4 regions of the Paenibacillus sp. J22P51 genome follow, and region 1 is predicted to be linked to each of the others. Evidence: riboswitches for the same ligand, from Rfam matches in the RefSeq annotation. Region 1 holds a riboswitch; each other region holds the start of a gene.
What was found. A riboswitch is a leader RNA that binds a small molecule or an ion and turns the genes downstream of it on or off. The one in region 1 is predicted to bind cyclic di-GMP.

Region 1 (7,995 bases):
CCTTTGGATTATTATGGATGAGATTATGATAATGTTTGGATCCTATTAATAACATAATTGATTTTAGATGAATTCGTTCCAATATTGATATGATTATAATTGGTTACTAAAAAAAACGAATGATTTCCCCCTTAATTTCTTCCAATTTGTTATTAAGGAGATGATCTGTTTCGGGGTATTCCACATACTTAAAGTTCTTGTTTAATTCGTTTAATTTTTGAACAAATTCCCTTACTTGCTGCACTGGGACATCCATGTCATTGGCTCCATGAATTATTAGGAGCGGAATATTTATTTCATCAACCCAATTAATAGGTGAGCGTTTTATGTATTCATCCTCGTTAATAATAGGGTCTCCAACTAAACGTTCAAGAATATCTTTCATAAATTCTCCACGGCTTTTATAAAGATCGTTCAAATTAGTAATACCACTTAAAATGACTGCCCCTTTAAGATCTAACTTTTTCTTAATTGCTAAGTATGTCATCAATCCACCTCTGGACTGTCCTATCATTACTTTCCTCGTTGTATCTATATAAGGTAATTGATCAGCAACTTTGATTAGATTGATTACATCATTAATATCATCACCGCCAAACCTATCTTGCCCCTTTAGGTTTTACAATAAAACCGACTACTTTGAGTCCATCGCTTTTGTAGAGAATTCGAAATGCCTCAGCATAACTTGAATGATTGCTTTGTATAAGTTCAACTTCCGCTTGATACAGAATTGAACCATTTTCATCGTTACATGATAACCCCATCCTCATTATCCAAATTCCCCCTAATCATTCTGTCCATTCTTTACTTAGCTCCGCTTTCAATACATCTTGAAATCTGATCCAATCCCAATCCTCTAACCCGCTGCACGGATCAACGGTGTCCAAACGAAATTCTCCATGCTTGCAGCGCGTCACTACACCCGAAACAGTACGTGACTGGTATTTGTCATAAATGGTGAGTTGTACAGTTCTTTTGTAAATTTGGGATTGGCTAAGTGTAGCAGAGATGAAATGAATTTCTTGCTCATCGAGTGCTTGTCGCTGAATGTATTGCTTTTCTTTCTGACCCCTGATTGCGGACTCTTTATGTTGAGGAAGCATCATCCGACTTGATTCCCATAGACCATTCAGTTCTAGTTTTTACTCATCTATAATGCCCCCCCAATTTTACCGGCCCTGTCCGTTGCCAAGTAAATATTTCCTCGGACTTTGTATTCTACATGAATACCGACTGCATTCGTGGTTGATTTTGTCTTTATCTATCTTCAGCTCCTCCATCTCTATAACACTCAAATTTCCCACCGCCATAACAAAACGTACGTTCGTATTAGTTATTATATACCGAACACGTATTCGCCATGCAAGTACTAAAAACAATAAAGATCCCCCAACTGCCATTCTGGCAAATGAGGGATTTGCAACCTAATTTTCAACAACGACCGCGAAGCAGATCTCTGTTCCTCTTTCGAAAGCTGAGTAGCTTGAGCTTCTATGTACTGAAATATAATACCGAATCTTTCCGCAGCGGTTCTACCCATTAAAATTGACTCCCCACCAGAAAGCTTATTTGGGAAATGTCTTTTTGCTTCTTTAAAATTTTCATTGTCGCGATAAGTTCCTTCATATACCCCATAGTTTTGCTCGACAAGTCTGTGATCGATTACAAGATCTTTACTAAGGGCTCTTGAAAGTATTTCAGCTGTTTTAACCGATTCATCTCCAGTGAGGGAGAATCGTCTACGGAACGCCACTCACATCACCACAAGTAGCTATCCTTCTTCGTTTTTTATTTATGAGTCATATGCAGCATCAAATTCAATAATATTGCAGTCCACATCAAGAATATATATTTGGGCAAACCCTGCAACACTTTGAGGTCTAGCTTCGTATGGAATGCCAGATTCTTCAAGCCATTGTATTGTGTTTTTGTAGCTTTTAACCCAAACAGCAAAATGACCATCAACAGAATCAATTCCACTTCTACGTAATGTTTCAGCTTCTGGATGTTCTAATAGATGAAGCTGCTGTTTCCCAATTGCATACCATATACCTTTGGATTTAAAAGGTGGACGTTCGATTTCTTGTAATTTAAGAACCTCTGAATAAAATCCCCTAGCTTTTTCTAAGTCTCTCACAGCTATACTTACATGATGTATACATTCAAATTCGATCATATGTTTAGCTCCTTTTTTTAAATAATCTCTCACCCAACCGCCCATCCCAATAATGCGGGGAACCATAACGTCACTCACCTGACATAACTCCAATGGTAATTTTTACTATATTAAATTCTTTTGTAGTTATATGCAACATTTTTTTTATTAGGTTTGAATCAAAAAAAAATTTCAAGAAAAAAGGGCGCTTTTCAGCGTCCCTTTAGCCTATAATTCGGAAATGCCGCTTGGCATACTGCCTGTGCGTTGAAGGCTACGAATCTGAGAAGTTGTTATCCGGAATCCAACTAGAATAAACGACGAGGTTACATTGTTAAAGTTGAAAGCTCGTAAGTCTGAAATGTTCTGGCTGCCACGGAAAATCCGAAAATTCCCTGTAAAGTTGCGCCCTGAAAACAGTACTAACGTAACTTGACTAGGAAAAAAAACATTTCTTAGCCGAAAACTGGAGATGATGTTGTTAAAACCGAATAATCCCAGATTTGAAACTGCCACGCCTCTTCTAAATGTTAGACTTCTTCCAGTAAAGTTAAAACCCGAGAAAAAAGTAACTCTAACATTTCGATTAAATATTAATCCCATCCCTATCACCCTCTTGATCACAAGATAGTAACAGTATATGAATTGGCTATTATATTGGCTTGGACTTATGTTATTAAAACGTTAATAATCGCTTCCTCTAAATATAGGACTTTATTACTAGTAATAGAGGTGTTATAATTTTTAGTAACATGATATTAGTTCTTCTGTACGATAAGGGCAAAACTAATGAAAATTAGTGACGCAAAGCTAAAGGGGCTAAGGCGAGATATTTCGCTACGCTTGCCAGTTACCGAACCCAGGGAGAGAGATACAATCCCCTTTGTTCTTTATAAGGGGATATTTTTATGTTCATAGATAATAACGGGAAATAAGCCCACACATTGGAGTGAAATTTAAATGGCAAGACTAATGATTGCAGATGATTCTATGTTTATGCGATTAATGATAAAGAACATCTTAACAGAATTAGGTCATGAAATTATTGCTGAAGCATCGAATGGACTTGAGGCAGTATCTATGTTTCTTCAACATTCCCCAGATCTTGTTACGTTGGATATTACAATGCCACAGATGGACGGTATTACTGCTTTAAAGGAAATTAAAAAATACGCAAGTGATTCAAAGATAATCATGGTATCAGCGATGGGGCAACAATCTTTTGTTATTGAGGCTATTTCCTTAGGTGCTAACGATTTTATTGTGAAGCCTTTTGATAAAGACAGGATAGCAGATGCAGTACAAAAGTTACTAACTTTATGAGGTCGACAAAAAGGATACTTTAGTTATACTGACATCTAACATACGGTTCACCGCGCTGTCTGTAACGGCAAAATTTAGGGCCATCCTTTGCGGGATGACCCTTTCTTGTAAGACTAAACTATCTGTTTCACTTTGTATTAATCGATAACCTTAAACCACAATGAAGATTGGTCCTTAGGGTCTCCATTGTAATTAATCAATATCTCTTCACCCGCTTTAATATCTTTATAGGCATAGAAGTCCATGGTTAAATTATTTTTATTCGATAAATATCTCCCATTTGGTGAAAAAGAGTGATTATATAAAACACCGTATCCTAGAACTATAGCTTTATCCTCTCCCCAACGGAAAACATAGTTTTTGAGAATGCTTTCCCTCATTTCTTCCCATTCGTCTTTGGAGACAACAATAATCGGAGCTGACTCAATTAAGTCACCTTTTTTAAAATTTTCGGTTGCAAAAACTCCTCTACCATATTTCCCTGTATTTTTCATTTCAATTTTTTTCAGCGTACTCCCTCCTTTATGCAAGATCCTTTAGATGCTTTCGAAGATAGCCGTTGCGTTTTTCAATGAAGCGTAGGATTAATTCCGGCTCACTATTAAATAGCGCAATGGATTCCTTTTTAAATGGATCCAAAGAAATATAGGGGTTTAATTGCTTATGGAGATTTGTCACCATAGGTTCTATAGCTTTAACCGTAAATTTCGTTTCTAAAACTTCTTCCATCATACGACGGTATTGCTGCCTTATTTCCATTACATCCAAAAGGCGTGCAGTGAGTGTATTATAGCCTTCAATTGGAACAGCAAAATATTCCATTATTTCACCATTCCAATTTCGTCCCCAAGTTGCATCATAATCCCAAGGGATCATCTGATATAATCCCGTCTCTTCATTTCGAAATAAAGAATAGTTATGAATAAACCCATCGTAGTTTTGGGTACAAACTGCTCCGCATAACCACAATAAATAATTGTTGATATCCATATCCTTTTTTATCGCTTCACCAAATTGGTCTCGGTTAATTGTATTTATTTTCATAATAAACCTTTCTAAATCTTGATTATCCTTCTCACTACCCATTTTTTGAAAATATCCAGATAGGAGTGAAGGTTTTGGATTTTGCTTCGGTGTTAATAAAGAAAAATTTGCATGGTAGATCGTGGCATAATAAATAGGACCTTGCGGTAGTTCTCTTTTTCGTAAAAAAAATTCATCCACTGATTCAAGTTCTAGATAAATCCCCTTTTTTTCCCCATTCAATTCTAAAAATACATGCTTACTATTTGGAGCAATACATCCAATGCTCTGGAAAAAATCAAAAGAAAGCTTGTTGCGTAATAAGGATGGATCTCGGTATTCCGCATTTAAGTGTATCTCACGCCCAGCAAATTCTTCTTTATATGACCTAAAGTCGATGCTATAGGATTTTTTTCGAAATTTACGGGTATGATCCCCCCGATATGAAATCCCAATCTCATAAGGAATGTTGTCTACAATTAATTTGGAAGGAACAGGGTCATCTTTCCATACATCGTTATTTAATACCTTAAGATCTTTCGGCTCAATTGTTATACGATAAGTAGGAATAGCAGTATGTTCCATTAAATCATTCCCTTGCTTTTTTTATATCATATGAGGAAGTAAGTGGTGTTGATAATAAATCTAGACTTAAGACTAGAACAAATAAAAAGCGCTTTACATAAAATACAGCACCTGGATTTTCAAGGAATTTTACGAATGGGGTGTCACTATGGGAGATACTCAAATATTAGACTTAATTAAACAAGCTCAAGATATCGGGCTGGATGAGTTCTTAGTTCGAAATCCTGTGTCAAACAAAGGAACTGGCGGTACTGGAGGTACTGGTAAAGGCAGTGGTGGTACTGGTAAAGGCAGTGGTGGTACTGGTAAAGGCACTGGCGGTACTGGTAAAGGCACTGGTGGTACCGGTAAAGGCACTGGCGGTACTGGTAAAGGCACTGGTAAAGGTAAAGGTAAAGGTACGGGTAAAGGCACAGGAAAAGGCACAGGAAAAGGCACAGGAAAAGGTACGGGAAAAGGCACAGGAAAAGGTACGGGTAAAGGCACTGGTGGCACTGGTAAAGGCACTGGTGGTACTGGTAAAGGCACTGGCGGAACCGGTAAAGGCACTGGCGGAACCGGTAAAGGCACTGGCGGAACCGGTAAAGGCACTGGCGGAACCGGTAAAGGCACTGGCGGAACCGGTAAAGGCACTGGCGGAACTGGTAAAGGCACTGGCGGAACTGGTAAAGGCACTGGCGGAACCGGTGGTACTGGTAAAGGTTCCGGCACAACCTAGATTAAGAATCTCTAACGGCAAGTTAAAAAGGCACCCAAAAATGGGTGCCTGCACATTTTGTGACTCTATTCTGTCCGCCTCCAAGGCGTCCCCAAATATCGAATAACCCACCGGGTCAAGCCCATACCAACCGGCACTTTCCAAGCGATCACCTACATTACAATATTTCAATATACCCTTCTGTTCCATGCACACGAATTCGTTGCCCATCTTTTATCAGTTTGGTAGCATTTTCCACACCGACAACTGCTGGCAAGCCATATTCACGTGCGATAACTGCTCCATGGGTCATCAGTCCACCAACTTCGGTGACTAGTCCTTTAATGGATACAAACAAAGGTGTCCAGCCAGGATCAGTAAAGGAGGTGACTAATATATCTCCATCTTCTAGATCGGCATCTTCCATACATAAGATGACACGTGCTCGACCCTCAATCACTCCAGAAGAAACAGGTAGACCTACAATAGCTTCGGTTGGGAGATTTTCTCTTTTGTACTCACCCGTAATGATTTCACCATCAGACGTAATAACACGTGGGGGAGTTAGTTTTTCATAGAATTTGTACTCGTCTTTTCGTTTGCTGATGATCTGATAATCCAGTTTATTTGTGCGTACGACTTCGTGAAGTTCTTCAAAAGTGAGATAGAATATATCTTCTTTTTCATGAATTATGCTACCTTGTACGAGTTGTTCCGCTTCTTTCAGTAAGGCCTGCTTATATACAAAGTAGCGATTAATCATACCGTATTTTGGATATTCACGATAACCGATGAAATTTCGGATTAGGCTGATCACTCGTTTTGTCTCATTGGCTTTTCGTTTACCATCCGGTAATTGTTTCAATCGTTCTAATAACTCTTGTTCTTTTTCTAAAGCTTCCAGCCGCCCTTTCTCAAATTTCCGTTTGCCAGCATTAGGCTCAAAGTTTTTGATGTTACCCAGAATCATCGGGACAAGTGTAATTGGTTTTTCACTCCATCGCATTTTAGTCATATCGATTTCTCCGGCACATCGCATTCCGTATTTATGGAGATAAGCATAGATAGCGTCTTGGGTTTCCTGTCCTCCATCAAATTTAATCAGTTCATCCAAAAAGTTATCGTCTTTTACATGTTGTAAATAATCAATTACTTCTGGATAAGGACGGATCACATCCGCGACATCCAATAGCGCCAGACCCATTTCCGAAGTTATATTGCCCAGTACAGATTGAGAAAGCGTATCGGCTACATTTTTTTCGCCTAACCACTCATTCATTTTGTCATTGATCCATGAAGAAGCATCCATAGCAGTCATAAACACAGCCGAACTTTGTGGGTCAAATAAAATTTTCTTTAATTGCTGGAGATCTTCTAGAATAAAATCAAACAAATCCGATCCCGATTTCGCTTGGATGTTTTGTTTTAGCTCTTCTATCGATGTTTGACTACGCTTAATCAAATCAGAAACGATTGTCGGATCATTTTCGATTCGTGCTTGAAAATCCCAAGACGATATTTCTTCATTGCTTTTAATGGAACTAGGTATTTGTTTATCATCAACAGGTGACGATTTTATAAAATCCTCTCTCGCTACGATGGTCATGAGTGCGCCTTTTATGAGCGGATCGGATCCCAGGGCATTTAATAAAGTTTCCCGGCCGACAGGTGTAGCCAGCCTAGGTGCAACATCAACAAACAACCTCCCACCGGCTTTACGCATAGGTGCAGGAGTAATTAACAGGTAAAAAGACAATCCCAATGGTTTTATGGGATCTGTCATCATTTGTTGATGCCCGACAGACAGATAGACGTGATTTTCTTGATCATTCGCTTCAGGGATGGGGTATAAAGTCGTGATTGGACGACTCTGGACAATATAAAATGTATCGTGGGCCAAACACCATTCGATATCTTGTGGGCTACCAAAATAAGCTTCGATCTGTCTTCCTATGCGCGCCAGTTCTAAAATTTGTTGTTCAGTAAGTGTTTGAGTCTTTTGATGATCAGGATCGATCTGCTGTGTCTCTGTTCCGCCTTCTTTTCGTCCATAGATAGCCAATTTTTTTGTTGCTATCCTCTTATTGACGATTTCCCCATCCTGTACTTGATAACTATCGGCAGATACCAAACCAGAGACCAGCGCTTCTCCAAGTCCAAAACTGGCATCGATGGATAGCAATTTTCGGTTGGAAGTAATTGGATCCGCGGT
Region 2 (7,995 bases), on a different contig from region 1:
AACCGAGCCAGGCATTCATTTTAAAATCCCATTCATAGAATCGGTTCGCACGCTGCCTAAATATCAAATGGTATATGACAGCAAGCCTACTTCCATTTTGACAAAAGATAAAAAACCAATCGAAGTTGATAACTATACGGTATGGCGAATTGATGATGCTCAGCAGTTCCTGCGCACGATTCAATCGATCACAGGCGGGGAAGAACGCATTGATGCCGCTGTGTATAACACGGTTAGAAGGAAATTATCGGAAATCAATTACAGCGATATCATTAGCGAAAATACGCAGCGTGGTAACCTGAACGATGAGATTACGAAGGAAGTTTCCGAGTTGATGGAACGCGATAACTACGGCATCCAAATCGTCGATGTGCGCATCAAGCGTACTGATCTGCCTGATTCAAACAAGCAAAGCGTGTATAAAAGGATGATCTCCGACCGTCAATCCATTGCGGCGAAGTACTTGTCCGAGGGGGATGAAGAGTCGAAGAAAATCACCTCCAAGGCTGACAGACAGGCAAGCGAGTTGATCGCTCAGGCCCAAGCGGATGCGAAGAAAATTGTGGCCGCAGGTGAGCAGGAAGCCGCTCAAATTTATAACACTGCTTACGGCAAGGACCCTGCCTTTTACAATTTCTATCGTACACTGGATAGTTACTTAGTCTCCTTCAAAGGGGAGCCGGTCATTATGCTGCCTATTGATTCCCCTTACACGAAAATTTTACTTGGTAAATAAATAAGTGACTTTTCAAAGCATGCTCATCTCGGGATGGCATGCTTTTTTATTCATGTCATTAACCTTCGTCCAATCGACTCTTATCTTATGTTTATTGATCTGCTACAATTGTAAGATCATAATCAAATCGGCTTACTACTGCACCCGTTCTGAACTGGTCACGAAAGGATGTTCACCTAGATGCTGCCTCAGTTGAATCGTCAATTAGAAAGGATTTTGCCGCTCATCACACCCATCAGTGTCCTTATCGGGGTTCTGCTCGGGAGTCACTTATCTGGGTTTACCTATCTATCACCATGGTTATTCGCCTTTATGACCTTCTCGGGGAGTATCTCCTCCAGCTTCAAAGAGTTCATCAAGGTTGTCGTTCAACCGCTGCCGCTCCTTGCCACCTTATTTATTCTACATGTCGGGATGCCGCTTATCGCACTAGGTCTCGGACATGCTGTTTATAGTCACGAACCGCTGACCATTACGGGACTTATTTTGGCCGCAGCCATTCCAACTGGGATTACAAGCTTCGTGTGGGTGGCGATTTATCGAGGCAATATTGTGCTGACGCTTTCGATCATTCTGATGGATACGATCCTTTCACCGTTCGTCGTACCGTATACACTTTCCCTATTGGTAGGCACCAAAGTGCATCTCGATACTTTGGCCATGATGAAAGGCCTTTTCTTCATGATCGTCGTTCCTTCACTCATCGGGATGCTGCTGAATCAATGGACGCGGGGGAAAATTAAGGAGCAGTGGGGAGGCCGTCTAGGTCCTTTTTCTAAAATATTCATGGGCATCGTCGTCGCGATTAATAGCTCTGTCATTGCTCCGTATTTACGAGACTTCGATGCTAAATTACTCGGGTTGGCAGCATTTGTGCTCATCGTAGCCTCACTGGGCTACATGATCGGTTGGCTTGTCGCTAGGCTGTTCCGTTGGGAACAAGATGTCGTGGTCGCCCTTACTTTTAACAGTGGTATGCGTAATATTAGTGCGGGCGCGGTACTCGCTGTAGCTTATTTCCCGCCACCCGTTGCGATTCCTGTCGTGCTTGGCATGCTGTTCCAGCAATCGCTTGCTTCCCTCTTCGGCTTTCTGCTGAATCGGAAATATGCGTTGAAAAGCGATACACCCTGCTTAAAAGTTAATAGCGTTAAACAGATGTAAATGGATTGTCGAACTCTAGGTTTGGGAGAATGACTGCTCTGTCGTCTTCATAATGTCATTTAATTTATCACTCAGACCACCTAGCAACTCCGCCAGCTGCGACGTTTTGCAAATGAGCTGATCCTGCTGGTCCGTCCGTTTACTTACGGATTTCACGTTCATCGCTAGCTGTGTAGATAGATGCGAAATTTCCTCCATTGTCACGCTGAATTGCTGTGTACTTGCGGACACATGCTGGGATGCCCCTTGAATATCACGCATTTGTAAGGCAATAGAATGAACGGCTTTTAAAATATGTTCAAAAGCACGACCCGCAGCAACGACAGCATCGTTACCATGTTCGAAGGTCACAATCACACGATCCATAGAATCGATAGATGCCTGATTATTGGATTGAACATCCTGAATGAGATCCGCGATCTGTTTGGCAGAGGTACTCGTTTGTTCAGCAAGTTTACGGACCTCACTGGCAACGATCGTGAAGCCTTTCCCGTGCTCTCCTGCGCGAGCAGCCTCGATGGCTGCATTCAGGGCAAGCAGGTTCGTACGCGAGGCGATATCTGTAATCAAGTTAACAATTTGATTAATTTCTTCGGAGCGTTCACCCAGCACTTTCACCTTTTCGGCTGTCGTGTGAATTGTGCTATTCATCGATTGCATTTGATGAACAGCCAATTGGATCAATTCATTGCCTTTCTCAGCTTCCTGTGCAGCCTGGTTAGAGATTTCAGAGACATTCGACGAGTTCTCTGCGATGAGGGAAGTATCTTTTAACATTTCGGTAACGGCATTTCTGCTGACTTCCACCCCTTGTTCTTGATTGATCGCCGCTTGCTCCACCTTGTTCATGGTTTGAACGACTTCTGAGGTTAAGCGATTCAGTTCGGAGGACTGTGTTGACAGTCCATTTGAATTCATCCGTACTTCCTGCGACGTATCGGAGAGACGTTCAATAATGTCTTTGACGGTTTGCTGCAGTTTATCGTTTTGGGCTAATTCGAAGGCTTGCGTGTTTTTGCGATTCGAGACGATTTGGTAAATAACTGCACCGATAAATAGAATCACGAACACCAAGTGGATGGCAACCATTGAAAACGCATAGACTTTTACCCCATACACCAGCTCTGGAAAGAATAAATATCCCAATAGATGCTGCGCTGCAAATAACACGGTACTGAGCAATAGCAGCTTAATGTTGTCATAGTACATAAGAATGGCCAGCACCATGAAGATCGAAAAGTGGTACTCAACCATGCCTTTCCCCCCGGCAATAATTGAGAAACTGCTAAAGGTAAGTGACAAAGCGTGAAGGAATGGTATCCAAGCATGATCTTTATGTAATCCATACAAAATAACACTCAGACTGACAAGCGCAATGGGCAACCAAAATAGCCATTGAAGTAGGACAGAAGCAGTGGGAGAAAGTATAACCATTGCGTCATGGTCCATGGACCCATGAATAAAGCTCGATAAGCCATGTACCAGTAAAGCCAAGATCAATGTTCCGATGACAATGAATTGCATGACACGTTTTTTTGCTTTCACGACAAGCTTCCCCCTAGAAAATGTTAATGATAAAAGAAAAAGGACCATCCCGAATGAAGGATGCTCCCATCTAACTCGGTAACCTGTCAACCGTAGCATACATTATGGATGCTTTAGGCCATGGCTTTGCGTCTCAGCGTTTCCAACTGATTTGCCTTTTCTATTAGGTTAATATTCAAAATAAGAACCATTCATTCGTCCATCTACTACTTCAGACACCCGACTAAAGGCACAATTCCTATTGCTAATTATAGGTAGCAAGCCCACATGTGTACATAGCGATTTTTGTAAGATTTTGTCGATTAGCGAAAATTATTGACCACATGTGAAAAAGACTGCTCAACGATTCGCTGGCAGCCTACATAGAGCCTATTTACTTCTTAAGACGATTAAACAATACATAGGAGTAGATGACTGGAGTTAAGGAACTGATTGCTATTGCTGCTATGAAGACGATGATCGCGACGGAGGTCATTAAGAACGCAGCGATAAAAGATACAACTCCGCCAATCAACATAAGCGGACCGCCCAAACGATGCGTTTTTCTCCAAACTTCTTCATTGGCGAGTGTCCACGGCGTCCGAATGCCAAACGTATAATTGGGCTTCACCTGCGTCAAAAAGTTCCCCATAACGGCAAACAACACGCCTAGCGAAATCATGGTGATTTTCTGAAAATCCAAGCTGTAGCCCAAATTAAAGCAAATGACCGCCCAACCTACGACAGCTAAAAGGATGGTAACCCCGAACCGCGTCACCTCAAAAGCCGCAGGAAATTTCTCGAAATTCGCTTTCTTCGGATCGATGGATCTCATCACCCGCATGAATAGCGGCAGCAAACCCAGTAACACCAGCATGAGAAGCAACATTTCTTTGCTCATCGTTCCGTTCACTTCATTATTCATGTCAAAATGGCTCGCCATCGTGTCCGGAAGACGATTATACAGAACCAAGCCCCCTATCGCTGGGGAAAGGCTAATCACAACTAATAAAATCTCCCTCCATTTCTTCATAACTGTTCCTCCTCATCTTTTTTGTTAAGGATGTTAAACATCCATCCAATGACGTCTTCAACAACGGTAGTATGCAAGGTATACATAATATGTTGTCCCTGACGTTCATCAAGTACAAGTCCCGCCTGTTTAAGCAGGTTCAAATGATGCGATATGCTCGGCTTACTAATCTTGAAATGATCAGCTATATCTCCAGCATTCATACTTTTTTCCCGCAGCAGCTGTAGAATTTCACGACGAGTCGGGTCCGCTAGCGCTTTAAATGCCTCATTCATATGGCCGATCCTCCTTATTTAGATATTTATCTAAATATATAATAAGATATTACCTCCATTTCTTCCGCCTGTCAATTGGCATGTGCCTTAATCTGTTTTGGTTATTAGACTATGTAGGTTTATAATAAAGAAATCATCGTACTTCTCACGTCAGACAGGATGGATCCACATGAACGATAAAATTGTAATGCCCGTTTGGACGATTGGCTTGTTCATTGTTGTTATGAATACGACGATGTTCAACGTTTCCATTCCCAGTATTATTCAAGATCTCAGCATCACGGCGGATCTCGGGTCTTGGGTCATTTCCAGCTATTCTATTGGCTATGCCTTATCTACGGTTATATACAGTAGACTTTCGGATGTGGTACAGATACGTAAACTCCTCACCGTAGGGCTAGTTGTGCTTGGACTTTCTTCGATATTCGGACTGTTCGCAAGGGAGTTCCACACCCTGCTGGCGGCACGTATTCTCCAATCCGCAGGCGCAGGGGTGATGGCCGGTCTTGGATTAGTTCTCGCCAGCCGTTATATCCCGATTGAACGAAGAGGTTCCGCGATTGCCATGATTTCTGCGGGCAGCGCAATGGCCTTCGGGCTCGGCCCAATCGTTGGCGGCTTGATAAGTGAATACTTTGGCTGGAATGGGTTGTTCGCCATTACCTGTCTAGTCTTAGTCATTCTTCCCCTTCTCTTACGCTTGCTTCCCAAAGAACAGCCTGTACCGTTCCGATTTGACATGCTAGGGGCGCTATTGACGGTAGTCAATGCCGCGACCTTGCTACTCGCGGTCACGCAGATTTCTGGCGTGTGGCTTGCCATCAGTGCCATTTCCATTGGTGTACATGTTTGGCACCTGAGACGATCAAGTAACACGTTCATAAACCCCTTATTACTTGCGAATCCAGCGTTTCGTAAGCTTGTAGTAATCGGGTTCTGCATCTTGGTTCTGAACCTTGGGAATCTATTTCTAATGCCACTCGTTCTCGCCAAGGTGTTCCATCAGTCCGCTATGATCATCGGTTTAACGATTGCACCAGGAGCGATTCTGTCCGCGTTCCTAACCCGCTTCGTCGGCCGCTGGATTGATCGGTTCGGCAATCTGCGATTTCTACTCATCGGCCACGGGGTTTTATCTCTGGTGATGATCGCATTCTCGTCATTGCTTGGTGCTTCACCGTTTGTCGTAATGTTCGGTTATCTTTGTTTCTCGCCTGCATTTTCCGCGACAATCGCATCGTTAAATAATGAGACTTCACGCATCCTGCCGAAGCATTTAATTGGCTCTGGCATGGGACTTATGCAGCTGATCCAGTTTTTTGGAGGATCCATGTCGGTAGCGTTATGCGGCATTCTACTTGAAATCCAGCGGAATACGTCGCTCCTACATTCGTACAAGCATGTTTATGGTTTGTTATTCGTCGTCGGGCTTTGTTCACTCGGAATGCTTCTGTGGTACAGGCTCTCAGAGATGCGGGTAGGTATCGAGGATAGCGCAGCAGCCAAATAAAAACGAAAACACGTTCCGTATGAATAAAGGCACCTTCGTTCCCCATCTCGGGGTGAAGGTGCCTTTTTCGAATACGAAGCCCTGTTATTTTAATACTTTCAGCATCGAGGCAATCATGCCCTCGTGATTAACCTCATGTAGAATACTCGAGAGGATCAGTTCATCAATCGTTTTTGCTTTGAAAAAGTTCTCTTTGACCGGTACAGCCAGCTTATCCGTCAAACTCGCACGAATCCGTTCAGCCTGCTCCTTCAACTGTGCCACAATGACGTCCCAAGCAGGCGGTTCTTCTTTCCAATCCGCTGGTTTAGTGCCATTGCCGAAAAACCCCATATAACTGGCAGGAAGCACTGTCGGTTGCTCAGAAATACCGAATATAATTCGTTCGCTCACCGTCAGGATATGACCAATATGCCAGTGTACATGATTATTAAAGCCAGCAGGAATAACGCTGCGTTTATCCGCAGGGCATCCTTCAACCAACTGCAGCATCCGTCCGCGATGTTTGTCTACCAAATCGAAAACAAATGAATCTCTCATCTTTCTCAAACCTCCTGGATGAATTAATGTTTGTTGTATTTTGATTGTAGCTTAAATGACACTTGGATACACTTTTTGACACTTCCGCACAATGCGCTGCTTAACAAAGCGGAGGGATCTCTCTCTCCCCGGACAGTTGACAGCAGGTTGCCTATGCAACCTGCTTTTTTCTTCGACAGATCAACCCTTCTTCCACTCACGCTTCAGCATACCATACACAATCAGGTCGATATAATGATCGTTCAGCCATGCGGCATCCCGAATCTGACCTTCTTTCGTAAACCCTAATTTCTCAGGAATGGCCCGGCTTTTGAAATTGCTTTCCCCACATCTGATTTCTACTCGGTTTAAGCCCAGCTCGTTAAACGAATAATCTACAACCCATTGGCAAGCACGCGTCATGATGCCATGACCTTGAAAGCCTTCCCCTAACCAGTACCCCAAACTGGCGTAATGATTAGCCCAATTGATCGGGTGAAATCCGACGCAGCCTGCGAACTCTCCTTTGAACCAAATGCCAGCAGTGAAGCCATTATTGGATGCCTCTTGATTTTGACAGTGCTGGATAAAAGCTATTGATTGATTGCTATTCTGCGTCGCATCCACCCATGGCAACCATTCTCTCAGGTATTCACGACAGCTGTCGGTTAATGCAAATAGAGCTTCGGCATCCTTTGGTTCGAGTGATTTGAGTGTAAGGTCAGCGTTAATTTCTACGCGCATATCATTTTCCCCTCCAAGTGATAATTAAGTCGTTCCCTTCGCATAGACAACAAAGAAAAGCATCATTTCTCCGATGAGTACGTAATTTGGCATTTTGAACATCAGATCCAACCCAAGAAATGCGGCAAGCACCCCAATAAATAGCGCTAAATGGGCTAATCTTAATCGTTGATGTGCATGTCTATACTTATGAAAAACAAGAGATGTTGAGAAAAAGTACAGAAGCACAGAACCAAAAATAAAGCTTAGCATAAACGTATAATTCAATTGCTCTAAGAATAACAGCTGTATGGATGCGGCAATCATGCACAAGGATAAATAAATGAATAAATGACCATAGATGATGGTTTGCCCGGCCGTTTCAAGCGCCTTATTCACTTTCTTCTCCACATTCTCGAAATACTGCCACCACATCGCGATGATTAATAGAAAGGTGATGGAAGCAAACACAATGGATTGCCATGTCCAATCACTCGATTGCAAGACGGCA
Region 3 (7,648 bases), on a different contig from region 1:
ACTGAGGGCGAAAATGATAAGCCCCCATAACGTCCGATGATCGAATGCCGTTGCTTCTTCCCCGCGTATCGAGCTATACACCATATGCGCGCCGAGCAAAATAAGTAAACATCCACCTGCAGCCGTCGCAACGTTTCCCAGAAGGAGGGAGACATACTGTCCCATAAACATGCCCATAAGTGGCATGAGCACGTGAAAAATGCCGATCACAATGCTAATTTTCAAAATATCCAACAAACGAATGCCCTTCATTCCTATGCCAATTCCTAACGAAAAAGCATCTAGGCCCAAAGCAATCGCCATTATTCCAATTGTCATGAGTTGCCCAACTTGTACCCCAGATGCGAGCATAGCACGATCCCCCTTGTCCACGATTCTTTCTCAAGATATGCGGACAAACTGGGAATCATGCTAATTAGAGGCGGATCCGCTCATGACCAGCTGCTTTCAACAGTCGGTTCATTATCGCGCTGCCAATACCTGAATCTGGAATACCTTCAGCAACAATATAGCTAATGCCTTTCTGATCAAAAGCCCGCAGAGCGGCATATAGCTCCCGAGCTATCGTATCCGGCTCAGATAAAGAGCCGCACGCGAGAACGAGATCTGCCCGATATCCCTGTACTCTTTCTTCAAAAGTGAGAATACCCGTCGATTCCCCCCGTGACTTCGCGGCATCAATATCGCGTTGAATCCAAGTCGAGACTTCCTGTTCGTCATCTCCTTGCACAATGTGCATGAAGCCCTTCGGTGCATAATGCGCATACTTCATTCCCGGTGCGCGAGGCGTATCCGCAGCTTCTACCTCTGTCGGCTCAGCCACATGAATACGCATGTCTGGCAAAACCGCTTGCAGCTTTTCCGCAGTCACCCCACCCGGCCTCAGCACATGTAACTCGCCGTCTACAAGCTGTATGACCGTGGACTCGACGCCAACACCTGTTGCACCACCGTCTACAATTCCGCCAATTTTGCCATCCAAATCATCACGAACATGCGATGCCAGCGTCGGGCTCGGTCTACCCGAGCTATTCGCGCTTGGCGCTGCAATAGGAAGTCCCGCTTCACGCAGCAGCTTAAGGGCAACTGGATGATCCGGTATTCGGATACCAACGGTTTGCAGACCAGCCGTAACTAACGGCGAAAGGCTACCTGCAGTAACAGGTAGCACAATGGTTAATGGCCCGGGCCAGAAAGCCTTCATAAGCGCTTGATGATGGGTTGTCACACAATCTGGCTGAACAAGGCTTGGGAGCTGCTTCGCATCAGCTATATGTACAATCAGAGGATTGTCGGAAGGTCTCCCCTTTGCAGCGAAAATCTGCTTAACCGCTGCGGTATTGGTCGCATCCGCACCAAGTCCGTACACCGTTTCGGTCGGGAACGCGACTGTATCGCCCTGCTGCAAGAGGCTCGCCGCCTCTGCTATATCCTGCGCTATCGCGCGCTCTTCTCCTTGATTCACGTTCCAGTAGATTGTCACAATCACTCTCATCCTTACTTATATGTAATAAAATTTATATGCCTGATCACACAGCATCTATTAGCTGAACCACGAAAAAATAGCTTTAAACATTTCCCAGATAAAAAACTTCACTTTCGGTTGAGTTGGCTCTTCGGTCGTGGAAGCTGAAGCTGCTACTACTTCAACTTTAGCGTCTTTCTTTGCCACTTTCTCAGTCGATGCAGATTTATCTTTACTTGCGACTTCGTCTTTCTTTTTAGCAGATGACGTTTCACCAACTTTAGCCTTATCTTCATTAACCGGCTTCTTTTCCTTACCGTTCTCATCCGTTGTTTTGGCCACGACTGCAGCCGAAGCAACGGCTTCACCGGATACAGAATCTACAAAGCATAATGGCGGAAACAGCACACACCACCAGTTCTGGCCTTCACCAGAACCAATCACAACACGCAAAGCTTCATAATCCCCTGCTGGGTAAACGTCATTTCCGTACATTTTCGTTGGGAAAGGAACAACACCAAGCTCAACCGTATATGGATAGCTATAGCCGCGTTCTTCAATCATTTGGCCGACAAGCTCATGAAATTCAGGCAAATGCGCATTCACGACTGCTCTCGCCTCGTCCAAAGAATGTGGCCCAACGACCCACTCCGCCATACGAGCAATAATCGCATCACGAATCTCGCGTTTCATAGCCTGGTCCTGCGCTGAATCCGAATTTGCTAGAATACGCAAACGAATGGATTCTTCGGGTATAGTAGGCGAAATAACCGCCGCGTTCGTACGATTGGATTCCCAACACATAATCATAAGTATAAGTGCAAAAACAATGAATAATAGGCTCTTAACTGAGTGGCGCTCCGTTCTCTTAACCATGGAGAGTAGCCCCTTTCCCGTCATCTACTAGCCAGTATGGACAATAGTGGGTGGGGCTAAACCTATGAATCTATGATTTTTTTGCAAAATGATAGAGTTGGTTCGCCGAGAAAACAGGCGGAAAGAAAGCAGCCGATCCTGGAAGGCAATCGGCTACTCGGAAGAGCGGATCGCGATCACGTGGCGATCGATTCCTTGGAGATCCTGCACGAAGCGGATCTCCGTCCAGCTAGCTGCGACGCGCAGCAAGGCCGCAACCGCCTCCGCCTGCCCGATGCCCACCTCGAACCCGACCACGGTCGGGATTCGCGGCAGCCGGTGCAGCTGCGAAATCATACGGCGGTACAGGTCGAGTCCCTCGACACCGCCGAACAGTGCTGTGTGCGGCTCGAATAGCCGCACCTCGGGCATCAGCGCCGGCAGGTCGCTATCCGGAATATATGGTGGGTTCGACACCAGTATATCCGGCGCGAGCCCGCGCTCAATATAAGGCTCGAGGAGGTCGCCCTCGAGCCACGAGATCCGCGCAGCCACGTCGTGGCGCTGCGCGTTCTTTAAAGCCATCTCCAGCGCTGCCGCGGAGATGTCGCTGGCCGCCACGCGCCACGCAGGGCGCGCGTGCGCGATCGTCACCGGGATGATGCCGCTCCCGGTGCCCACATCCGCAAGCAGCGGAGCGCCTTGCGGGAACAGACGCGAGCCCTCGTGGAGCAACGCCTCCACGAGCAGCTCGGTTTCCGGCCGGGGGATCAGCACCGCCGGGCCGACTTCAAACGGAAGGCCGAAGAAATCCTGCTCACCGGTGATGTACTGCACCGGTTCGCCTGCGGCCTTCCTTGCAACCAGCTGGTCCCACGTGGCGACCAGCTCTTCAGGCATCTGTTCCTGCCACCAACGGAACAGCAATTCGGTCCGACTGCAGCCACCCAAGAGGTGCTGCAGCAGCAGTTCCGCGCAAGAAGAAGCCTCTGCGACGCCTTGCTCTGCTAAAAAAGAAGAAGCCTTCACAAAGGCTTCTCTCACACTCATGTTTGCAGTCGTCATTACATAGCCTCTAACGCGTCGGATTGTGCAGCAATCGTTAATGCTGACACAATTTCCGCCATATCGCCGTTTAACACGGTTTCCAAACGGTGCAACGTCAAACCGATACGGTGGTCGGTAATCCGGCTTTGCGGGAAGTTGTAAGTGCGAATACGCTCTGAACGGTCGCCAGTTCCGACTTTGGTTTTACGCTCGCCGGCATATTTCGCTTCTTCTTCTTCACGCAATTTATCTGAAATCCGCGTACGAAGTACGCGAAGCGCTGACTCTTTGTTAGAGTTCTGCGATTTACCATCCTGACAAGTTGCTACGATACCCGTTGGTACGTGCGTTACACGCACAGCAGATTTCGTTGTATTAACGGACTGACCGCCCGCTCCACTGGAACAGAACGTGTCTACGCGAATGTCCGCATCGTGGATCACGATTTCCACATCTTCTGCCTCCGGCATAACAACAACCGTCGACGTGGATGTGTGGATCCGTCCACCGGATTCCGTTACTGGAATACGTTGAACACGGTGCGCACCGCTCTCAAACTTGAGCTTGCTATAAGCACCTTTACCCGTAATCATGAAAATAATTTCTTTGAATCCGCCCAAATCATTCACGGACGCGTCCAAAATCTCCGTTCTCCATCCTTGACTATCCGCATAACGCGTATACATCCGGTAGAGATCGCCTGCAAACAGTGCAGCTTCATCGCCGCCTGCCGCTCCGCGAATCTCCACGATGACGTTCTTGTCGTCATTCGGGTCTTTTGGCATCATCAGGATGCGAAGATGTTCTTCCAGTTTAGCGGATTGCTCGCTAAGCTCTTCGATCTCCATTTTAACCATTTCGCGCATCTCATCATCCAGCTTCTCATTCTGCATCACTTTCGCATCAGCTAGCTGCTCGCTCACGCTCTTATACTCATTATAAGCATCATAAGCTTCCTGAAGATCAGATTGCTCTTTGGAATACTCTCTTAGTTTCTGCGTATCACTCGTTACATCCGGGTCACACAATAACTCGCTTAGTTTCTCATAGCGGTCCACAATGGACTGAAGTCGATCCAACATAGGGGATCACTCCTTTCTTGTTTTTATTGTTAATTAAACATTGAAGCGGAAATGCATAACATCGCCGTCATTAACCACGTACTCTTTACCTTCAAGGCGTACTTGGCCTTTTTCTTTCGCACCAGCCATGGATCCAGCAGCAGCCAAATCGTTATAAGAAACAACCTCTGCACGAATAAATCCACGTTCGAAATCCGTATGAATGACGCCAGCCGCTTGAGGAGCCTTCGTTCCTTTACGGATCGTCCATGCTCTAACTTCTTGAACACCAGCTGTGAAATACGTATACAAGCCTAGCTTTCTATACGCTGCTTTAATCAATCTATTCAAGCCGGACTCTTGAAGTCCCAACTCTTCCAGAAACATGGCTTTTTCTTCGTCTTCCAGCTCAGCGATTTCGGATTCAACCTTCGCACTAATGGAAACGACTTCGTTGTTTTCTTTCTCAGCGAATTCCTTCACAATTTTAACGTATGCATTGTCGTCCGCAGTTGCAACTTCATCTTCACTCACGTTTGCCGCGTAGAGCACTGGCTTCATCGTCAGCAAATGTAGATCGCGAACTAGAAGACGCTCGTCATCTGTTAAATCCAAGCTGCGTGCTGGCATATCATTATATAAGGCTTCTTTGATACGTTCCAAACACTCAACTTCAGCTACTACTTTCTTGTCGCCGCCTTTGAGGTTTTTGCGTGAACGCTCGATCTTTTTATCAACCGACTCAATGTCTGCCAAAATCAATTCAAGATTAATCGTCTCGATGTCACCAATCGGATCGACTTTCCCAGAAACGTGAGTAATATTATCATCCTCAAAACAACGTACAACATGCACAATCGCATCGACTTCACGGATGTGTGCTAGAAATTTATTACCAAGGCCCTCGCCTTTGCTCGCACCCTTAACCAAACCCGCAATGTCAACGAATTCGAAGGCCGTCGGAACGATGCTCTTAGGCACAACGATTTCCACCAGCTTCTGCAATCTCTCGTCTGGTACTTCTACTACCCCAACATTCGGATCGATCGTACAGAACGGATAATTCGCAGATTCTGCCCCCGCCTGTGTAATTGCATTAAACAATGTCGATTTTCCTACGTTCGGTAGACCGACGATACCTGCTTTCAAAGCCATTGTCGTTACAACTCCTTAATTTTCGAAAATCATCCTTCTTATTATATAGTACTTGGAGGGCAAAAAAAAGCCTGCAAGCTATTGATTGGCTGCAGTCTTTTTTTCCATTGCTTTTTTGAACTCGTCATCCCGCTTCTGCTCGAAGTAGGTTTCGATCTGATTTCGTAGGATGAACCCGCGCAGCGCATTGCTTTGTTCCTCTGGATAGCTTTCGAAGCTGGCCCCGTAGTAGTAGCTGTCTTCCAGCTTTTCTTTCCGTATAATTTCCAACATGCAAGGCAGCTCGAAACCTAATTCCAACTCGACTTGAAGCAAACACTTCTTATGAAGAATACCATCGATCATGGAATTATCATTGATGGTAAATCCAATTCCATTCATCGAGATATTTTTAATCGATAGTTCAATGGGATTTTCAAGGACATGCAGTTCTTTTTGTTGGATATTCTGAAAACCTATAATCTGACCCGTGTTTTTCACATTCACCCGCGGGAACTCCCGTTTCTCCGAAAACTTCTTCCGATTCTCAGGTGGATTGATCACAATGAGTGAACCAGGTTCTTTCGCTACGACTGTCGTTTGAAGGACGAATAGACCCGACTTGGTATATAACGTCATTTTCGCCTTATCTCCAAGCTGAAAAACATCATATTCGGGCAACTCGATCTCCATGATGTCTCCTTGGGCATAGGTAAGAATACCTGTAGACACGAAATCATCCTTAGACAGAACAGCCTTGCAATCAATTAATACTTCCGCATCGTATCCTTCTTTACTCCCATACCGCTTCAATGCATCCTGCTTCATCGCCATGTGTACCAACACCCTCCTTCTACAAATGGATTCTACAGAACTTCTCCGCACAAAATAGACTGCCCCCACACAAAGGAGCAGCCTATCACCTTAATCAAAAAAGCATCGATTTTCGGTAACCAGGCTGCCATAGTTCATTAGAACCGTAGACCCTCAGCTTTGCGTCCTTGCTTTTCAACAAGTTTGCTATTGTCGAACCCTGCCGTGTCATTGTATGTAAGCTCATCGTTTATGGTCTAAAAGACCCACTGTTATCACCATTATACGTAGCCTAGATATTTCTTTCAACTAAAATCCTTGCATAGGCGATGTTTTTATTGTATGAATGTGTAGTGGATTGAATATCCACAGGTTTATAAGTTATCCACATTGTTATCCACAGCTTGTTAACAACGAATATTTGTTCGATTTTTATGCACATGTGGATAAACTATTATTGCGAGGTGTCCCCCTGTGGATGAACATATCCCCTGGATGAGAGAAGCGATTGGAGAGGCGATGAAAGCCGAAGCCATCCGCGAAGTTCCTATTGGCGCGATCGTCGTCCATCAAGGTCAAATCATTGGCCGCGGCTACAATTTACGTGAAACAACCTTAGATCCCCTCGCGCATGCGGAGATGATCGCGATTAAGCAAGCGAGCGAGCATTTGCAGGCTTGGCGCCTGTTGGACTGCCAGCTTTATGTAACTCTGGAGCCTTGTCCGATGTGTGCAGGAGCGATTGTGCAAGCGCGTATTCCGCAGGTCATTTACGGTACGGTGGATCCGAAGGCCGGCTGTGCGGGGACGTTGATGAACTTGCTGCAGGAAGACCGGTTCAATCACCGTGTCGATGTGGTGAGTGGCGTTCTGCAAGAGGAGTGTTCGACGATGCTGACGCAATTTTTCCGAAAATTGCGCGGGAAAATGTAATTAGTGAAACCTCCCCCATTGGGCTAAAATGGTTGCAGTTAGAAATCATCTCATGGTAGAATGACGATACTATGCGCCCGTAGCTCAGCAGGATAGAGCAACAGTTTCCTAAACTGTAGGTCGTACGTTCGAATCGTATCGGGCGCGTAAAAGTACCTTTAAACCTTGATAATTCAAGGTTTTTTTGTTTTTTTAGGGGATAAATTCCTTCTGATGATAAACAACAGTCTATACCTAGAATATATGTAGACTGTTGTTCTAAGTCTAATGAGACTGTTGGTATGCCTAGCCAATAGAAATAAGTGTAACCTTCTTCTGGTCAATCTCAGGAGGTTTATAG
Region 4 (7,995 bases), on a different contig from region 1:
CATTCTTCAACAAGCAGCAACTGCAATGTTGGCTCAAGCAAACCAAGCCCCTCAAGGTGTTCTTCAATTGCTTCGTTAATTTGCAAACTAGAAAAAAGCCCATGTATTTGGGCTTTTTTCGTTATATAGGGGGAACTATGAAAGTTAGCGTTTGTATGATTGTGCGTGATGAGGAAGCGAATATCGGAAATGCTTTAAGTAGTATCCCAGAGTCTTACGAGAAGATAGTAGTGGATACGGGGTCAATAGATCAAACTGTTAAAATTGCTTTGGAGCTAGGTGCAAAAGTAAGTCATTATACCTGGAACCACGATTTTTCAGCTGCAAGAAATGCATCTATTACTCAAGCCAATGGAGATTACATCCTTGTCTTAGATGCTGATGAAAAGCTTGCCGAAGATGCAGAGAGACAGATTAATAAATTTGTATCAGAATATCCCATTCATGCTGGTACAGTTATTATAAATAATATACAGGCCCAAGAGGTCACTAGACATAGGATGGTTAGGTTTTTCCCAAATAACTCCCAGTTTTTTTTTCGTGGAAAGGTACATGAACAAGTATACTGTAATGATGTGGTAGCTGATTTCATGGACACAAAAGTGAAAATAATTCATTCTGGTTATCACTCAGACCAGTATGATAATAAAGATAAGTTCAAAAGATATTTGGAAGTTTATAATGAACATTTAATAAAATTCCCAAATGACGGTTACATGCTCTATCAATTAGGTAAATTATATTTTTCTAAACATCATTTTCAACAGGCTCGTGAAGTATTTTATAAGTCGTTGAGCCAAAATGAAGAATCAATGCTATATTTCCCGGTTCTACTTGTATCTTTGGGATATGTGCTTAAGCATTTGGGACAAAGCGCGGAAGCTGAAAAGTTATTGCTAGCTTACTTTAACGTGTACAGAAATTACCCTGATTTGCCATTTTTACTTGGATTACTTGCAATGGATACAGGGAAAATAGAAAGCATCGAAAGTAATTTCAAGAAAGCTCTAGAAATTGGAGAAACAGATAAATATACATCAGTTGATGGTGTCGGGTCTTATAAGGCGGCCTTCAATTTGGGGATTTATTACGAACTGACAGGCAATCTAAATCTAGCTAGGAGTTATTATGAGATTTCCGCTAAATATGAATATAGGGAGGCTCAAGTAAGATTATTAAAAATATAAAAAAATTACTATAATTCGAGAGATAAATGGTCGATATAATAGTATATAGAAATAAATTGGAGGTAATGGGATATGCCGATGAGAATTAGTGGTATGGGCTCGGGTATGGACATCGACAAAATTGTCGGTGATTTAATGAAGGCAGAAAAAATGCCACGGGAAAAGTTGAATCAAAAAAAACAAGTACTTAGCTGGCAAACAGACATGTACAGAGAAGTTAACTCAAAACTTGCCAGTTTTAGAGATTTTTTAAGTGGAATGAGATTTTCAAGTGCCTTAAACCAATCTCAAGCAGCATCTTCAAATCCATCTCAAGTATCGGTAACGGCGAGTAATATTGCCAACCCAATATCACACACGATTGCTGTAAATGAATTAGCATCTGGCGCAATCAAGAATAGTACTCCAGGAGGAGTTTCTAACCCAGCGCTCATTGGGAATTCTTTAGCTGCTAGTATTAACATTACAAGTGGCGGAGCAACCCCTAATGATTCCATTAATGTAACTTTGAATGGAGTAACACAAACCATTAAGCTTACAGCGGGTACTTATGATAACAGCCAATTAACAACTGAGGTTCAAAAACAGTTGGATAATGCTTTTGGTGCAAATAAAATTAACGCTAGCCTTAATGGGGGCAAGCTGGAAATTGTACCGAATGGGTCAAGTGGAAGCCTACCGCAAGTAGTCATAGGTGCGGTATCTGGAAACAGTGGCATAACGGACTTGGGGTTTGTTGATCAACAATCTTATAAAATTAATGTAAAAGCTCAGTTAAAGGACATTGCTTCCAAGTTCTCGACTCCACTTACTATAACTCCAGCAGGTTCGACATTTGATTTTAAAGTAAATGGTCAAGTAATATCATACACGGATACAGACACACTCAGCTCAATTATTTCAAGAGTGAACAGTTCCGCAGCCAATGTAAATATGAGCTATGATTCAATTAGTGATTCATTTACATTTAGTAGTAAAACAGTAGGTGCAACCGCACAGGTTGATCTTCAATCTGGAAGTGGTAATTTTCTCAGCTCTATAAAAATGAATTCAACGATAGTATCGGGTAAAGATGCTGATGTAACAATTGATGGAGTACCATCCAAACGAGATTCTAACAGCTTTACATTAGATGGGGTCACTTACTCTTTAAATAGCAAGACAACATCAGATGTAACAGTTTCTGTTACAAAAGATAATGATGCTATTCTGAGTAAAATTAAAGATTTTGTGACTCAGTATAATGATATGATTGGTTTCATTAATCAAAGATTAAGCGATACAAAAGTAAAAGGTTATGATCCATTAACTGATGAGCAAAAGAGTAGTATGAAGGATACTGATATTACTTTATGGGAAAATAAGGCGAAGGCAGGTCTTTTGCATAATGATACGATATTATCAAAAACCGCGAGTAATTTCCGCTCATTATTAACCGAAACGGTACAAAATATTCCTACAGCATATAATGCACTATATAAAGTTGGTATAACTACGGTTTCTCCTGCAGCAGCTTATAATCCTATTGATGCAGGTAAAATAAAACTCGATGAAACCAAATTAAAACAAGCATTATCACAAGATCCAACTAGTGTAATTAACCTTTTTACTAACCAATCATCGAACGATGTTTTGGATGAAAAAGGAATTGCACAAGCATTATATGAACAAGTAAACAACAGTCTGAGCGACCTAGTCAAGAAAGCTGGACGCGTCGGTGGAATTTCAACAGACATAAGTACCGATTTAGGGAAAAGGCTTTATGACATGCAGAATAGTATTAGTACTTTTGATCGTAAATTAAGCAGTAAAGAAGATTACTACTATAAAAGATTTACCGCTATGGATCAGGCTGTTGCTAATGGAAACAGTCAAATGTCATGGTTGTCTCAGCAATTCAAATAATATAGGGGGTATTACAGATGAACATAAATTCTATCTCAGCTAAAGGAAGTGTTACTCAAACAATAACTGATGTGGTTACAAAGGCATATAAGAGTGATACTATCCAAGAAGGTAATCATTCAAGTTCAGTTGATTCTTCCTCCTATGTTGAGTTAAGGCATAAAAAAAGTTATGAGTTGTCCATTGCTGATGAGGCAGTTATCAAAGCGATTAATAAAGCCAATCAATCAATTATGGGTGTAGAAAAGAAATTTCAGTACAGTATTCATAAGCAAACTGGGGATATAGTGGTAAAAGTTCTCAATGCGGAGACTAATGAGGTAATTAGAGAGGTGCCACCAGAGAAATTCCTGGATTTAATGGACAAGTTACAGGAGATTAGTGGCGCTATTTTTGATGAGAGGGGATAACAACAATGAATAAAGCACAGAATCTTTACATTAATACTCAGGTTAATACTGCCCAACCAGGAGAACTTACTTTGATGCTCTATAATGGTTGCTTAAAATTTATGAAGCAGGCTCTTGATGGGATGAATAAAAAGGATTATGAGCTAAAAAATAGTAATCTCACTCGAGCTCAAGATATTATTAATGAACTCTTAATTACACTAAACATGAATTATGAGATTTCGAAGCAATTATCAGCGTTATACAACTATATTAAAGAAAAATTAATCTATGCAAATGTTCAATTGGATGTTGAAAGTCTTCAAATATGTATAGATTTTATTCAAGAACTAAGGGATACATGGTCTGAAGCTCTGAAGGTTATTAAGTCGAATAACAAGGTAACCGTATGATCCAGATTCAAAGCGCACCTGATTCCTTGTTCGTTACATTGAAGCACTCTATAGAAAAAGTTTTGGAGCTAGATTTAGGAATGGATGATTCAATAGAACAGCTAAATAATTTGCAAATAGAGCAAAATGAGCTTCGAGAGAAAATAGACAAACTTAACTTTCATTATAGTAAGTCAAATTCTTCGCAAGAATTAATAGCAGTAGTTAAAGAATGCATTGATCTGCAAGCCCGATTAAATGAGAAGATGAATAGCTACAAATTGGAGTTGGCCCGCAACATTAAACATATTGAAAATGGTCATAAGGCACGGAATGGCTATCGATTATTACCTACACAGATAGATGGTTATTTTATAGATAAACATAATTAACAAATGAGAAAACCGGTAGGTATTCCCATCTTTTTTAAAGGATTGGAAAGGCTTTCTGGAATAAATATTAGGGAATGCGACCCAAACTTTTGTCATAACTTAATAAAATAACTGTTCTACCGGTGTGTTATTTATGGTAATATTTACTTATGTAATCGCTTGATTTCTACAAAATAACAGCATATTTGGCAAACCTATAGAGATATAGGGACGCAAAGCCATGGGTCTTGAATAGTCAGAATAGACTACTCATGATCGCCAGGTTGCAAACTGTTTGAATGTTTCTTCAAGCAATAGCAATCTGCTATTGTTTTTTTTATTTCTAGTATAAAAGGGGAGGAAGAACAATGAAAAGAATTCACAAGAATTTTTTGCTTACAATGGTCTTAATTTTAGCTTTTAGCGGATTTTCTGTTCCGCTCACATCAAAAGCCAATGCTGCAGTGAATGATTATGTAACGGTTTCAAAAAGTGTTAACCCGACTACCATTACTACCGAGCAAGAAGCCGAAGTTACATTAAATATTAAGGGGACACCGCCAGCTAACATAATTATGCCCAATGATGTCATTCTGATTATTGATAAATCTGGTAGTATGGGTACTAGTTATGGTAACGGTGTTACCAAGATGAGCGCCGCTAAAGATGCAGCAAAAGGCTTTATTGATCTTATGGATCTAACAAAGCATGAGGTTGGCATAGTGGATTTTAGTTCAGAAGGTGTAACAGGCACGTTTCCACTAACAACTGATGCAGCTGCTGCAAAAAGCTACATTAACACCTTATCTGCTAATGGAGCTACAGCAACTGGTTATTCAATTGATCAAGCCATAGCGTTGCTTTCCAACCATCGTCCTGATGCGCAGCCAGTCATTGTTATCATGACTGATGGCGAAGCTACTCTGCCTAGTCAAAATCCATATGAGTATGCATTACAGAATGCGCAGCTTGCAAAAGACGCAGGTATTGTATTTTACACAATTGCTTTGCTATCGCCTACTGATAATCCAGATACCAGTGGTCCTAATATTTTATTAAAACAAATGTCTACAACAGAACAGCATCATCACTTTGTTCTTGGTACAACAGGATTATCGGAGATTTACACCAATATCGTAAAAGAGATTGGTGTAGCAAGTGCATATAATGTTGTTGTTACCGATACTGTTTCTTCTGATTTTGATATTGTACCGGGTTCCTACGATAACAATATCCCAAAACCAACAGTATCAGGAAATACATTAACTTGGAATTTTCAAGAGTTAAAAAATAATGATCTTGTTTTTAAATATAAGATCAAACCTAAGGATCCTAATAAAGCAGGAACACTTTCAGTATCCACTTCCACATCGAACATTACTTACAACGACTACGCCGGTGCAAATCGTTCTAAGTTAATACCTAATACTTACATAAATGTAACTTTTCCAGCTCCAACAATTACATCAATAGTAAATGATAATGGAAGTCCTGTAGGAGGAGAAACAGTCACAATAAACGGTTCTAAGTTTAGACCAGGTGCTACTGTTACTTTTGGTTATACTGATGCATTAAATGTTAATGTTGTGAGTAGCGATCAGATTACTGTAACTGTTCCAGGAGGAGCTCAAGGAACAGTTACAGTAACAGTTACCAATCCAGACAGCCAAAAAACAACTACAAATTATCAATATAAAGCGGATCCTGTTGTTACATTAATACAGCCCAATAATGGGCCTTTAGATGGTGGAAATCTTGTAGCGTTCACTGGGAAATACTTCATGAGTGGCATAACCGTAAAATTCGGTGGCGTTGCCGCTCAGACTTTCTTGAATGCTAGCTCAACTTATCTGAAAGTGTATGCCCCTGCTTCTACTACGGAAGGTCCAGTTGATATTTCCCTTGAAAACCCAGATGGAACAAATTTAACGATATCAGGCGGTTATACCTATAACGCACCTCCGATAGTTAAGTTAGAAATCAATTCGGTTAGCCCGAATACAGGTCTAGTTTCTGGTGGAGACGGTGTTAATATTATAGGGACGAAAATCGAAAATGGTGCGAAAGTTTATTTTGGCAATGACGAAGCGCCCATCGCTACTTATTACTCAAGTGAAAAAATCAAAGTAACTTCACCTCAGGTTGCAAATGCAGGAGCTGTAGATGTAAAAATTGTAAATCCAGATAATACAACTGCGACATTGGCTAATGGATTTACATATAATGCTTTGCCCGTAGTACCTGCTCCGAGTATTTCAAATATCTCACCTAACTCTGGGCCTACGATTGGTGGCACAGTAGTTACTATTACTGGAACAAATTTTGTTAATGGAATGAATGTATTTTTTGGATCGATACAGGTACCTATATCAACTTTTACTTCTACTTCAAAAGTTAAAGTTCTATCTCCTGTATCAAGTGTCGAAGAAACTGTAGATGTAAAAGTGGTAAATCCGGATGGACAAGAATATACATTGGTTTCAGGATTTACATTTATTGCACCACCACCACCGCCATCACCGGTTATTACAAATTTAACTCCGAATAGTGGTATAACGACCGGAGGAGAATTTATATCTATTGACGGGCAGAATTTTATAAATGGAGCAAAAGTTTATTTTGGAAATAATGAAGCAATAGTAGCTAGATTTACTTCGAGTTCGAACTTAACAGCCACTGCTCCGGCTGCCGTAGCTGAAGGACTCGTAGATGTAAGAATTGTGAATCCGGATGGGCAAGGGGGTACTTTAAAAGGAGGTTATACTTATCTTGCACCACCACCTGTGCCGGCCCCGCAAATTACTTCTATAACCCCTAACAAAGGATTTGTACAGGGTGGAGAGGGAATAACTATTATTGGGGCTAATTTTCAACAAGGTGCTTCAGTAACATTTGGGTCAACAACTGTAAATGCAGTCTTTAAAAGTACAATAAAAGTTGTGGTAATTGCTCCTTCATCTACTAGCACCGGGGCGGTAGATGTGACCGTTACCAACCCTGACGGACAAAGCTTCACTCTAACACAAGGGTATACCTATGAACAACTAGTTCCAACTGTGACTAGCTTGACCCCAAGTAACGGTCCTTTAGCGGGAGGTACTGTAGTCACTATTGACGGAACAAACTTTGATCCTAGTATGACAATCAGCTTAAATGGCAAACCAGTTCCTATTAGTACCTATTATGGAAGCACTAAAGTAAAGATCATTACTCCAAGCAGCACTACTTCCGGATCAGTTCCACTAGTAATTAAATCACCATCAGGGGGAACGGCGGCGAGTACATTTACGTATGATGCTCCACCTGCAGCCCCTGCACCAGTAATTACTAGTCTGAGTGTAACAAACGGATCTGTTGCTGGCGGAACTGTTGTTAGCCTAACTGGTTCAGGGTACGTATCAGGGCTTAAAGTTTACTTTGGGTCTGCATTAGCCCAAGTAGCAACTTATTACGCAGGAGGACTCAAAGTCAAAGTAATTGCACCTGCAGGAAGCCTTGGTTTCACGGGAGTTAAGGTAGTGAATCCTGACGGTCAAGAAAGCAATATTGTTCAATACGAATATAAATAATATACTTGATTACTTATAGAGAAAGCCTGTTGATTTTTATCAACAGGCTTTCTTTTATTTACGATGATTTAATTAAATGTCGCGTTAATACGATATAATGTGGAGGAATAAGTTATAAAAACGATTGAGGTGTATGATTTGCTCCGTTGCTATTATTGCAGAAAGTTACATTCGGACAGATC

Region 2: it holds a riboswitch for cyclic di-GMP, as region 1 does, so the genes downstream of both, AC58QC_RS21095 (methyl-accepting chemotaxis protein) here and AC58QC_RS15920 (response regulator) in region 1, are expected to answer to the same signal.
Region 3: it holds a riboswitch for cyclic di-GMP, as region 1 does, so the genes downstream of both, AC58QC_RS22260 (PilZ domain-containing protein) here and AC58QC_RS15920 (response regulator) in region 1, are expected to answer to the same signal.
Region 4: it holds a riboswitch for cyclic di-GMP, as region 1 does, so the genes downstream of both, AC58QC_RS22655 (IPT/TIG domain-containing protein) here and AC58QC_RS15920 (response regulator) in region 1, are expected to answer to the same signal.

Annotation. Positions count from the first base shown of each region.
Region 1 covers NZ_JCAUAZ010000006.1:272,429-280,423, forward strand. The annotation lists gene AC58QC_RS15895 (alpha/beta hydrolase family protein) at 107-583, opposite strand; gene AC58QC_RS15900 (hypothetical protein) at 600-770, opposite strand; gene AC58QC_RS15905 (YolD-like family protein) at 789-1,106, opposite strand; gene AC58QC_RS15910 (histidine phosphatase family protein) at 1,370-1,753, opposite strand; gene AC58QC_RS15915 (VOC family protein) at 1,793-2,176, opposite strand; cyclic di-GMP riboswitch class I at 2,925-3,013, shown strand; gene AC58QC_RS15920 (response regulator) at 3,116-3,478, shown strand; gene AC58QC_RS15925 (SET domain-containing protein) at 3,616-3,972, opposite strand; gene AC58QC_RS15930 (CotH kinase family protein) at 4,001-5,086, opposite strand; gene AC58QC_RS15935 (hypothetical protein) at 5,235-5,804, shown strand; gene ppsA (phosphoenolpyruvate synthase) at 5,962-7,995, opposite strand, start outside.
Region 2 covers NZ_JCAUAZ010000010.1:186,255-194,249, reverse strand. The annotation lists gene hflC (protease modulator HflC) at 1-736, shown strand, start outside; gene AC58QC_RS21100 (bile acid:sodium symporter family protein) at 917-1,900, shown strand; gene AC58QC_RS21095 (methyl-accepting chemotaxis protein) at 1,916-3,445, opposite strand; cyclic di-GMP riboswitch class I at 3,520-3,611, opposite strand; gene AC58QC_RS21090 (SdpI family protein) at 3,819-4,457, opposite strand; gene AC58QC_RS21085 (autorepressor SdpR family transcription factor) at 4,454-4,732, opposite strand; gene AC58QC_RS21080 (MFS transporter) at 4,902-6,242, shown strand; gene AC58QC_RS21075 (DinB family protein) at 6,327-6,782, opposite strand; gene AC58QC_RS21070 (GNAT family N-acetyltransferase) at 6,963-7,505, opposite strand; gene AC58QC_RS21065 (low temperature requirement protein A) at 7,530-7,995, opposite strand, start outside.
Region 3 covers NZ_JCAUAZ010000012.1:20,996-28,643, reverse strand. The annotation lists gene AC58QC_RS22290 (manganese efflux pump MntP) at 1-351, opposite strand, end outside; gene AC58QC_RS22285 (L-threonylcarbamoyladenylate synthase) at 416-1,483, opposite strand; gene spoIIR (stage II sporulation protein R) at 1,544-2,341, opposite strand; gene prmC (peptide chain release factor N(5)-glutamine methyltransferase) at 2,495-3,385, opposite strand; gene prfA (peptide chain release factor 1) at 3,385-4,449, opposite strand; gene ychF (redox-regulated ATPase YchF) at 4,483-5,583, opposite strand; gene AC58QC_RS22260 (PilZ domain-containing protein) at 5,662-6,396, opposite strand; cyclic di-GMP riboswitch class I at 6,508-6,594, opposite strand; gene tadA (tRNA adenosine(34) deaminase TadA) at 6,871-7,308, shown strand; tRNA gene AC58QC_RS22250 (tRNA-Arg) at 7,382-7,455, shown strand.
Region 4 covers NZ_JCAUAZ010000012.1:101,156-109,150, forward strand. The annotation lists gene AC58QC_RS22625 (flagellin N-terminal helical domain-containing protein) at 1-79, shown strand, start outside; gene AC58QC_RS22630 (glycosyltransferase) at 138-1,187, shown strand; gene fliD (flagellar filament capping protein FliD) at 1,260-3,092, shown strand; gene AC58QC_RS22640 (flagellar protein FlaG) at 3,110-3,502, shown strand; gene fliS (flagellar export chaperone FliS) at 3,508-3,894, shown strand; gene AC58QC_RS22650 (hypothetical protein) at 3,891-4,265, shown strand; cyclic di-GMP riboswitch class I at 4,443-4,536, shown strand; gene AC58QC_RS22655 (IPT/TIG domain-containing protein) at 4,613-7,813, shown strand; gene AC58QC_RS22660 (glycosyltransferase) at 7,966-7,995, opposite strand, start outside.